2 regions of the Jeotgalicoccus nanhaiensis genome follow, and region 2 is predicted to be linked to the other one. Evidence: riboswitches for the same ligand, from Rfam matches in the RefSeq annotation. Region 2 holds a riboswitch; the other holds the start of a gene.

Region 1 (5,869 bases), on a different contig from region 2:
ATTATTTCTGATAATACCGCATCAAACATGCTCATCGATAATATCGGCATCGACCGGATTAACGAAGGGTTTACGGCACTCGGTCTCCACGACACGACGCTCGCGCGCAATTACTATGATACGACGGGTATTAATGAAGGAAAGCGCAACGCAACATCAGCCGCTGATATGTTTACGTCCATGGAGTACGTAATTCAGGAAAACGATGTGCTGTCGGAAGACATCAGACAGAACTTCTTTGATGTCATGAAAAAACAGCAGATTAACGACAGAACCGGCGGATTTTTTAATATCGATGAAGACCATGAGGCGGAGTTTATCGCCTCGAAAACAGGATCGGTGACAGCGCTCGAGCATGAATTCGGCATGATTCAGCTGAACGGCAAACAGCTGATATTCTCTATTTTCTCAGACAACTGGCCGACAAATCAGGAAGGCAAATATTTCCTGAATGAAATGGGTAAAATATTTAAGAAGTATATGAGTTAAATTTTAAAAACCAGGGAGGCACTTATGACAGAACTCACTTTGCAGGAAGCAATTTTTACAGTCAGCAATCTCCGTAATCAGCTTAATAAGGAATATGCGAAATTCGATACTGAATATCGCGTGCCGGTTGCCGTAAATAACGAAAGTATCGTGAATGACGGCAAGGCAGCGGATGTAAAAGATTCTCTTAAAAAGATTGAACAGCTGAAACACGATATTATTACGCTGAAAGCTGCTGTTCATCATAAGAATACAACAGGGAAGCTTACGATTGATGGTGCTGAATATACGGCATCCGAAGTGCTGGAATCACTGAAACTGGAACGGGATATCGTCAATAATCTGCAGAATAATACGGCTTTCGGCTACCATCGTGAGCGTATTAAAACTGTAGCTGGTGTGGGTATTGTTGAAGAAGGTATCATTAGTGAAAAAGAAGTACTCGAATATATTGAGGCGCTTGAAGTGAAGGTAAACCGCAAATCCATGCTGATCGATAAGTTCAACAGTACGGAAACAATTGAAGTAAAACTCAAAACGATATAAAAATTTTCGGCAGAAATCAGGTTCCTTTCTTATATGATAATTTGATGGATTACAATTTACGGTTTATTTATCTGATTACGATTTAAGAATGCGGATGCTGGACACGAAACACAATTGTGCTGATGACCTGATTTCGACGGGGATTTCCCAAAAACTTCCGGACGGAAAGTTTTGCCTTTAGGACCGTCCGTACATAAAAAAGACATGCAGAAAATTTCTGCATGTCTTTTTCTTTCTTTTACGCTGCTGCCCTGCATGCTTCCGCACATTCAAAGCAGGCTTTGGCGCATTCCTGACAGTGATCGTGGTCATGCTTTTGGCATTCCTTGCCGCACGCTTCGCAAATCGTGGCACAAACGCCAGCAAGTTCTTTAACGAAAGGAGAATTTCTTGTGACGGCCTGTTCTAAAAATGCGCACATATCCGCACATTCACGGTCTGTTCTGATACAGTCCGCCATCATTTTTACATCATCTTCTTTTAAGCAAGCGTCGAAACAGTGATTGCACGCTTCCATACATTCGTGCAGAGTTTTAAGCAGCTGCTGATTCTGTTCGTGAGCCATATATAATTCCTCCTTAAAAGATTCATACAATTTATTAATTCCCGGAGCAATATTTTTTAAACTGTAGTACAGTGGAATTGTAAAGCAAATATAAACGGCTGGGGGCGCACTGATGTGCTGAGAGATAATATCGACCCTTTGAACCTGTAGGTTAGGACCTGCGCAGGGAAGTCTGTGTCGATATATACGCGGAAGTTTGTATATTTTTTGACCCGGGCCTCTCATAAGGTTCGAGTTTTTATCGTCTTTGGCCGAAATACAAAGGAGATAAGGCAATGAAGTTTACAGACAGATTATGGGACAGCGTGGAAAGTATTTGGAACGGGTATCTTGAACATCCGTTTGTGACCGGTTTAGGGGACGGAACACTCGAGCAGGAGAAGTTTCAGCACTGGCTGAAGCAGGACTATGTATATCTTGTTGAGTATTCCCGGCTGATGGCGATTGGGGCGGAGAAGTCGCCGGACCTAGAAACGATGAATATGTTTTCTGAAATGCTGCACGGCACGCTCTTCGGAGAAATGGAGCTGCACAGAGGTTACGCTGCGGAGTTTGGTATTTCAGAAGAGGAACTTCTTCTGACCGAAGCATCCGCAGTGAACACTGCTTACACGAGCTATATGCTGAACCACGCGCAGCGGGGAGATGCAGCGGCTGTTGCTGCATGTCTTCTCGCCTGCGCCTGGAGCTACAATTACATCGGCAGGTCTCTGTCGGATAAATATCCGGAGCAGGAAAATAATCCGTACAAGCAGTGGGTAGAAACATATTCCGGTGAAGATTTCACCAGTTTAAACGGGACGGCAATGACCCTCTTGAATAAGCTCGCTGAAGGAAAACCTGAACGTGAACTGGCTCTGCTTGAAGAGATTGTCGTGAAGACCAGTCTCTATGAATATATGTTTTGGGATATGTGTGAAAACCGGGAAGAATGGCCGATTAAAGTGAGTGTATAAACGGTTATAATTATTAATAAGTTTTCAAAATTGTTAAAGGTCGGTAAATAATGTATAAGTCAGTTTTTCTTTGAGGTATTGTAGATTTAACACCATGAATCAGTCTGAATACTATCTTACTTTTAAGGAGCTGGAAATCTATAATGAAGAAACTTTTAACAATCGGATCTTTAGTCGGAGTATTAGCATTAGCAGCGTGCGGCGGAGACACTGAAGAAGGAACAGAGACAGAAGAAACCGGCACTGAAGGAACAGAAACAGAAAGTACAGAGACTGAAACAGATACAGAAACAGAAGATACTGAATCAGAAGACGATGGAGCTTAAAAAATGCTTGAAATGCCGCCGGTTAAAGCCGGCGGCACTTTTTTATCGTGTACAGTGTTAAATTATCACATCGAGGGTATATAAGTATTAATCTGACTTAAGGAGAGTGACTGGTTACATGAAGAAATTGACAGTGGTGACAACGCTGATTGGTGTGCTTGCACTCGCGGCATGCAGCGACACGGGTGTCGATGAAACGGAAGTAGATGAGAACGAAGTCGAAGAAGATGCACTTGATGATTCGGATGATGACGAAGAAGAAAATGAAGTTGAAGACGCTGGAACTGAAGAAGATCAGTAAAAATTATGAAGTGCTGCCGTTTCAGGCGGCACTATTTTTATGATTTAGCGTATTTTATCGAAAAATTATAAATTCTGTTTTTATAGAGAAGCGGCAGGTGGAATTTTTTATACAGGATAAAAGTTGTGGTAGCATTGAATCAATAAACTGATGCGGGAGCGAAAAAGTAATGAAAATTGGTGTTATTTCAGATTTGCACATTGACCGTTATAATAGTGAAACGCTGAAACAGAAGGATTTTTCTCTTACGCTTGCCAACGAAGTGTCGAGAGAGGCGCTCGATATTCTGCTGATTGCCGGCGATATTTCAAACGATCATGTCCGCTCTTACCGCTTTATGCAGGAGCTCGAACAGATGACCGGTGTGACGATTTACTTCGTGCCGGGTAATCACGATTTCTGGAACTTCAGCGGGGATGCGAAAAGCACCCGGGAAATATATGAATTTTTTAAAGAGACGAAATACTTTAAAGAAGGTTCGCCGATTGATCTTGGCAACGGCTGGGCACTCGTGATGAACCCGGCCTGGTATGATTATACGTATGCAAGCGACCGGTTTTCCCTGGAACGGTTAAGCGAGCGGGAATACTACGGTGGCACGTGGCAGGATAAAGTGAAAATTAACTGGGGAATGACTGATCCGGAAGTGTCCAGAGAGATGGCGGAGCGCGCCGAAGCTGACCTTGAAGCGGTCCGTGATAAAAAAATTATCCTGATGACGCATGTCGCGACTCACAAAGCATTCAGGGTGCCGATGCCGAATCGCCTGTTCGATTATTATAACGCCTTCATCGGCACATCGGACTTTGACCGCTTTTATGAAGAATATGATATCCGCTACAGTATTATGGGGCATATTCATTTTAGGCATCAGGTTGAAGAAAATGGTACGGATTACATCTGTGCCTGTCTCGGTTATAAACGTGAATGGCGGACAAAAGATATTGTGCACGAGATGCGGGACGCTTTGCAGGTTATAGAAATTTGATAAGAGAACCATCAACCACCTTTTCCGGTGGTTTTTGTATTTTTCTGGGAATTCTTTGTATCTATCCAGGAAATTAAAATAACTTGTACGAAATAAAAATAAATCGCTGATTTTCCCTATATATAGTATGAGAGGACTTTTAAGGAGGAAATCAATGATTATATCAGAACGGAAAATCAGTAAAGAACTGGCATTTTACAGAGCACTCAGTTCCCGCTTTTGTCTGGAAGAAAAAGATGCGAAAAAATTGTCGGTGCTGGAGCGCGGTTATAAGGGAGAACGTATTTATGACGAAGTGTTTGATGAAGAGGGCCACAGTTCGGTATTTGTCTTCCGGGATATTTATTTGAGAATCGAGGACAGTACAGCGCAGTACGACGCTCTGATTGTGAGCGATGCGGGAATAACAGTGAATGAGATAAAAAACTACTCGGGTTTTTATCGTGTGGAGAGAGGAAAATGGTATGCCGGAAACTTTGAGGTGCCGGATGATCCCCCGGCGCAGCTGAAACGCGCTATGAATAAGCTGCTCAAACTGCAGTATATTCACCGGTTGAATTTTGATATAGAGGGGAAGGTTGTTTTTCCGCATATAGATTTCCGGCTGAATTTTGATAATCAGGATGTGCGTGAGAGATTGGTGATGAGATCCGAGCTGCGTGATTATTTAAAGAGATTTTCGAACGAGTATGCCGGCCGGTACGCGGAACGAATTGCGGAAGCGGTGTCTTCACACATTATTGATAATCCATTTTTTGATAAGAGCGCGAATTTTGATTCAGTGCGTAAAGGATTGTACTGCGGGAATTGCGGGGGTTTTGAGGTTGAAACATGGGCATATCATTTCTTCTGTACTGCATGCAAATCCAGAGAAACGAAAGAATCTCATGTTATTCGCGCGCTAAGTGATTATACTGCATTATTTACGAACGAAAAATTGACGAGAAAACGCTTATTGGAATTTATCGATTACAAAGTCAGTCCGCGTACGATTGTAAGAATGCTGAGTAAATATTGTACTCGATTTGGCGCGGGGAATGCGACTTATTATGAGTTTAATTATGAAAATTACGAAGATGTGGTAGAAAATCATGAATATATTAGAAGGTATAAGAATCATATGATTAAAATCTAGGATTACCTACTTGTGCGCGCCACCGAAAAACGACGGCGGCACAAGAAGAGGAACTGCGCGCCACCGAGAAACGACGGTGGCACAAGAAGAGGAACTGCGCGCCACCGAAAAACGACGGTGGCACAAGAAGAGGAACTGCGCGCCACCGAAAAACGACGGAGGCACAAGAAGAGGGACTGCGCGCCACCAAGCTCGCACCCCACCCAATCATTAGCAAAAAAACGCGCCGGACCGGCGCGTTCCACAAAAAATATTATTTTTTCACTTTGATTTCTTCGTATTTCGCGTGCCATTCGGGGAAAACGCGTTTAAACATAACAGGACGGAATTCGCCGTCGACTTTTTTAACGACAATCAGGGTGGTCGTGCCGTGCGTGCAGACTTCACCGTCACCGTTAACGATTTCGAACCCGTAAATTGTACGGACACCGGTGTTTTCTTCGACCCAGGTGCGGACGAAGGCGCGGTCACCGTATTTTAATGATTTCGCATAAGTGATGTTGACGTTATGAACGGGGGCGAGGTATCCTTCCCGTTCCATTTTTAAATAATCATAGCCGATA
Region 2 (5,869 bases):
TACTTATATGATTCGAGGCTGGGACATAAATGTTTACAGTATAAATAAGCCGTACGTTAGCTTTTCTGGGGCATCGCGTGAGCCTGTAGTCTCACGCAGATGCTATTCCTCTAGAAGTCTAACGTACGGCTTTTGAAGTTACGTTTTTCTTGGTAAATGTTTATCATCCTTCCTGCTTAAAACAAAAAAAAGAGCAGAACCTTCTTCCGGGTTCCGCTCTCATACTTTATCGATGATTTATTTTTTACGTTTTTTCTTAGGCTTAACTTTAGCATTTTTAACGCGCGCTTCTTTTTCAGCCTGTTCGCGTTCATGCGCAGCAATAATCGGTGCCATTTCTTCGTTGACTTTCTTGCGATAGAATGTGTTACCTGCCCAAGTCTGGAAGATCAGGAAGATACCGCCGACTGCCCAGTATAATGGGAGAGCTGATGGTGAAATTGCTGAAATCCAAATAATCATTATTGGAGAAATATACATGAACAGCTGCATTTGCTTACGCTGTTCTTCTGCCACATAGCGCGTTGATACCCAAGCTTGAACTGCGTATACAATACCTGCAATTGCAACCATGAAGTAATCTGTCTGTGTTAAGTCCATCCACAGGAAATCCGGATGGGCATTGAGTCCGCCCTCTGAAGGGAATTTTAATGCAAAGTATAAAGCCATGACAACCGGCATTTGAATAAATATCGGCAGACAGCCCATATTCAGCGGATTGATATCGTGCTTTTTGTAAAGCCCCATCATTTCCTGCTGAGCCGCCATTTTTTCTTCTTGTGTAGTCGCAACTTTAACGCGCTGCTGAATTGCTTCCATTTCTGGTTTGACAATCTTCATTTTTTCTCTCATCATCATCTGATTCTTATATGTACGCATCATGAATGGGAAAATTGCCAGTCTCACAATCAGCGTAATGACGATAATAGCCAGACCGTAGTTATTGTCCAGATTATCTCCAAGCCAGTGCAGTAATGTATCCATCGGCTGGACGAGAGTGTTATAGAAGAAGCCGTCTCTATTCTCAGGCTGTGAATAGTCACACCCGGCAAGGAATAGTACCAGTACCATAGACGCTGGTAATAGCCACTTTTTAATCATTTCTTCACCTCTAAGTAATATCTCACATAAAAAAGATTGTACCATAAATAAAGGTGTATAAAAACCAATTTCATAGCATACGGTCAATATTTCACAAAGTTACTGCAACAAAGCTGTCACGGTTTGTTCAATATTATCCGCTCCTGTTATTGCTGAAATGACACAGATTCCGTCCACCCCGCTGTCGAGGCACCTTTTATAGTTTTCTTCAGTGATCCCGCCTATTGCTGCCGTCGGTAATTTCGTATGGTTTACTAACTTCCGTAACCCTTCTGTGCCGATTGCTTCACCCGCATCTTCTTTCGATAAAGTGCTGAACACCGGACCGATACCGAGATACGCTATCCGGGACAGGCTGCTTGATTTAAGTTCTGTTAAATTGCCGACGGACAGACCGATAATTTTATCGTTAAAGTACTCCGGCAGCATATCCGGATTCATATCATCCTGACCGATATGAATACCGTCTGCCTCAGCTGCTTCTGCTAAGAGCACATCATCATTAATAATGAACGCTGTATTATACCGGCTGCACAGCGCCTTCACGTCCAAAGCAAAGTCTAAAAGTTCTTGGCCCGTCTTAATATCCGCCCCTTTTTCCCGGAGCTGAAAACATGTTACCCCTGCTTTAAAAGCAGTTTCCAGATCCTTCAGCGGATTTTTAAAACTGGATGAAGAGGCAATCAGATACAGTCTCAATATGTCTTTATTCATAATAATCCACTCTTTTCACACTGAAATCTGCTGTTTTAAAGTTATAAATTTCATCGATCAGGAGAGCGGCAAAAGTTCCCGGGCCGCCGGCGGCTCCTGCCGCTTTTTCAGCTGCTATGTTATACAGGCTGACTGCAGCAACGATACTTTCTGTACTTTCTTCCACCGCTAAAAACGCTGCTGTTATCGCGCCGAGCACACAACCTGATCCTGTAATCACTTCCTGATACTTATGCCCGTTGTGCATTATGACTGTCTGTTTTTCGTTTACATACGCATCCATCTCACCGGTAACCAGCACAGGGGCGTTTAACATGCTGTGGGCCGCTTTTGCGATATCCAGCGTATTTCCTTCTATGATGGAGTCAACGCCTTTAGACACCGCTTCTTTACCGCTTAGAGCAAGTATTTCCCCGGCATTCCCCTTCACAAGTGCAATGTCGTATTCACTGAGCAGTTTATCAGTCAGATTTCTGCGAAACACTGATGCGCCGTAACCGACCGGATCGAGAACAATCGGAATATTATACTGATTGGCACAGTGTGCCATTTCTTCATACAGCGGCACTTTTTCTTCCGTGCACGTGCCGATATTTAAAAGCAGTGCTCCCGCATGTTTTAAAATATCCGGTGCTTCGCTTTTTTCACCGCTCATAATCGGAGATGCTCCGAGTGCTAAGAGACTGTTTGCAGTAAAAGGCTTCACGACGTCGTTCGTAATACATACTACAAGCGGTGTGTTTTTTCTTAACTCTTCTATCATCTGAATCAGTCTCCTTGATAGCTGAAATGATTCACCGGTCCGCTGCCTTTACCGATACCGGGAGAATTTTGTATTGCACTGGTAATATATGCTTTACCTGTTCTGAACGCTTCTTCGACCGTACGGCCTTTTGCAAGCTCGGCTGTTAAAACTGCCGAGAAAGTGCAGCCCGTACCGTGCGTCTGATCCGTATCAATACGCGCTCTTGTTAAAGTTGAAATTTTTTTCCCGTCATATAAATAATCAGTTGCATCACCCGACAGGTGGCCGCCCTTAATAATCACGCTGGCTGCGCCCATTTCATCAACAAATATTTTCAGAGCCCGGTGAATATCTTCTTCTGTCCGGATAGTCATATTCGCAATCGCTTCTGCTTCATGAAGATTCGGTGTTACTATGTGTGACAGCGGGAGCAGCGTATCAATCAGTGTCGCCATCGATATGTCCGTCATCAGACGGTCTCCGCTCGTTGCTATCATTACCGGATCCATGACGTACGGAATATTATACTTCCGGATATATTCGGCAATCACAGTCATCATATCCGCCTCTGCCACCATTCCAGTCTTCATTGCATGCGGCACTTCGTCCGAAAATATGCTGTTCAGTTCTTTGTCGATAAAATCCGCCGGCACATTGTAAACGTCCTGGACACCGAGTGTATTCTGCGCAGTCAGTGAAGTCACCGCAGCCATACCGTAAACACCCCGCGAGTGCATTGCTTTAAGATCCGCAAATATTCCCGCTCCGCCTGTCGGATCAGTTCCTGCAACAGTTAAACCAATAGGTAAAGTCATTAAATATATCCTCCTGTAATAAAAAACCCGCTTCCAGGGAAGCGGGTTGGATCGATTAAGAGATTTCGTCTGTAATCATCTGCACTTCCCTACGCCAGCATAACCTGGATCAGGTGAAAAGGGACAAGCATTCGCTATCTCAGCCGTACCGGCGCCCCCAGCGGGTTCTATTCTTTTTATTGACATAAGCGTACCATATTTCTTTTAGCCGTCAAAGCAGATTGCGGCGTCTGAACACCGACGTTCCGATTGCCGCAAAAAGAATTCCGAGGCCCGCGATAATTAAAACAGCACTGATATTCATGCTTTCGTAAGGCATATCACTTAAATAGTAAAACGGGCTGAGCATTAAATACACTTCATCGATATTTATCAGCACGCCAAAGTAGTTTGCAAAAAAGATATAGGCAATATATATCCATGCTGCAGTATGCAGCTTTCTGGAGATTCCCGCAAATAATGCGGATATCCCTGCTATAAATATAATACCCGCACAGTAATTTATTGCCGCAAGACCGAAGTCTTTAAGAGAAACACTCAAATCCGCAACATTTATACTGGCAAGATACATGCCGGCTATCGTCAAGAGAAAAGATAACACTCCTGTCCCGATACCGTACAGATAATGTGTTGTAAAAATAGTACCGCGCGATACTTTCCGGTTCAGCGTACCGGCATTCATCACTTCCAGGCGTCCCTTTTTCTCCTCGGTGAGGATACGTCCGTTAATCATCAGAGCGGGCACAGCCGATATTAGCGCCGATATCACCAGCAGCATGCCGATAAAGAAGACTGCCGGATTATTGTCGCCGAGTGCCTCCCGGAGCATATCATTATCTCCGATCAGACTCTCCAAATCTCCGAATATGGAGCCGTAAGATAAGCCGGCGGCAAACAGACCGGCCAGCCAGCTGAAAATCATTACCCGCATATTTAGAAAAGCAAGTTTAGGATAGCTGGATATTTTTCTTATGTTCTTTTCTTTATTTATTTTTATATAACTGTCCCCGATGTCACGCTTTAAAAATAATACGCAGCTCAGGACAATCAGGATTAAAATCACAGCAAACGGCAGCAGCCATATTCCCGAGTTACTCCCGTATACTTCAATGCGCGACAGCCAGTGATATGGTGATATTACCGAGTAAGTTGTATCTAAAGCGTCTGTTACTGCACGGTATAAGTAGAACCCCAGGAGCAGCGCAAGGGACATGCCGAAGGTCAGGTCGCCGCTGTCGAATAAGTTTCCGAATACCAGTGTTATAACGAAAAATAAAAAACCGAATAAGGCAAGACCGAGTGCATAATAAAAGTTTCCGTATAAGGACAGGCCATCAATATTATATAAACTTAAACCGCCCGCTAATATAACAAAGACCAGCAAATTAATAACCGCACCGTTCATCAGCTGGGCTGTAACTATAGTTTTTCGGCCGACACCTGCGCTCAGGATATATTCGGTTAATCCCGCGTCCTCAGCTTTTCGGGCCAGACCATTTGCGATTATAAGATTGAAAAGACCGTGAAACAATGCCATGAACATCAGCATCTGATGACCGAACATCACAGCTGTTGTATATTCTCCGCCAGGCACCGGACCAATCAGCGCAATCATCGCCGGATTGTCCACTGTCATTTTCATACCTTCCCGTTCTGCTGACGTACTGTACAGCCCTTCGAACACCGGCGGTACTGCGAGTGATAAACCGCACAGTGCAATTATCCAAAGCGCTGATTTCACTCTCAGATTCTTCATCAGCATATTGAAATAAGTCATTGGCTATCCTCGTAATAGCGCATAAAAATGTCTTCCAGCCGCGGTGGTGCGGTGGTTAAACTTTTCAAGTTATATAATTTTAAATATTTCAGAAACTCCGGGATTTTTTCATTGTCGATAAATAAATGATAACCATCGGGTGATTCTGAAAATTCATGAACAAAACTCCGGTGTTTTAAGGCTGTAATATCATCATCCGTATCAATTATATATTCCATCCGTGTGATATGACGCAGTTCAGCCATACTGCCGGATTCTATAATCTTACCATTTCTGATAATGGCGATGCGGTCAGCCAGCTTCTCCACTTCCGATAATATATGGCTCGATAAAAGAATTGTTTTCCCCGCATTTTTCGCCTGTATTACTTCCTCGTGGAAAACACGTTCCATCAGCGGATCGAGCCCCGTCGTCGGTTCATCAAAGATTAAAAGTTCCGCATCGCTTAAAAAAGCACTGATCAATGCAACTTTTTGCCGGTTCCCCTTTGAATAAGTCTTCGATTTTTTACTGCCGTCCAATTTAAATTTGTCGATGAGCCGACACTTTTCTTCATTGTTCTCATAACCGCGTGTCTTCATCATAAAGTTGATTACTTCTTCTCCGGTCAGGTTTCCCCACAGGTTTACATCTCCGGGAACGTAAGCGATATTTTCAATATACTTTTTATTTTTCTTTATATTTTTTCCTGCATAGAGGATTTCTCCCTGAGTGGGT

The links. A riboswitch is a leader RNA that binds a small molecule or an ion and turns the genes downstream of it on or off. The one in region 2 is predicted to bind thiamine pyrophosphate.
Region 1: another riboswitch for thiamine pyrophosphate. It lies ahead of tenA (thiaminase II); the one in region 2 lies ahead of thiD (bifunctional hydroxymethylpyrimidine kinase/phosphomethylpyrimidine kinase).

Annotation. Positions count from the first base shown of each region.
Region 1 is NZ_JADGLW010000007.1:69,214-75,082, forward strand. Features, by position in the region: gene IR135_RS09330 (serine hydrolase) at 1-489, shown strand, start outside; gene IR135_RS09335 (hypothetical protein) at 514-1,035, shown strand; gene IR135_RS09340 (four-helix bundle copper-binding protein) at 1,274-1,600, opposite strand; TPP riboswitch at 1,691-1,786, shown strand; gene tenA (thiaminase II) at 1,876-2,556, shown strand; gene IR135_RS09350 (hypothetical protein) at 2,700-2,882, shown strand; gene IR135_RS09355 (hypothetical protein) at 3,001-3,183, shown strand; gene IR135_RS09360 (metallophosphoesterase) at 3,353-4,171, shown strand; gene IR135_RS09365 (nuclease-related domain-containing protein) at 4,326-5,306, shown strand; gene IR135_RS09370 (acyl-CoA thioesterase) at 5,560-5,869, opposite strand, start outside.
Region 2 is NZ_JADGLW010000011.1:18,870-24,738, forward strand. Features, by position in the region: gene yidC (membrane protein insertase YidC) at 238-1,101, opposite strand; gene thiE (thiamine phosphate synthase) at 1,201-1,815, opposite strand; gene thiM (hydroxyethylthiazole kinase) at 1,808-2,578, opposite strand; gene thiD (bifunctional hydroxymethylpyrimidine kinase/phosphomethylpyrimidine kinase) at 2,584-3,375, opposite strand; TPP riboswitch at 3,445-3,544, opposite strand; gene IR135_RS11055 (ABC transporter permease) at 3,587-5,152, opposite strand; gene IR135_RS11060 (ABC transporter ATP-binding protein) at 5,149-5,869, opposite strand, start outside.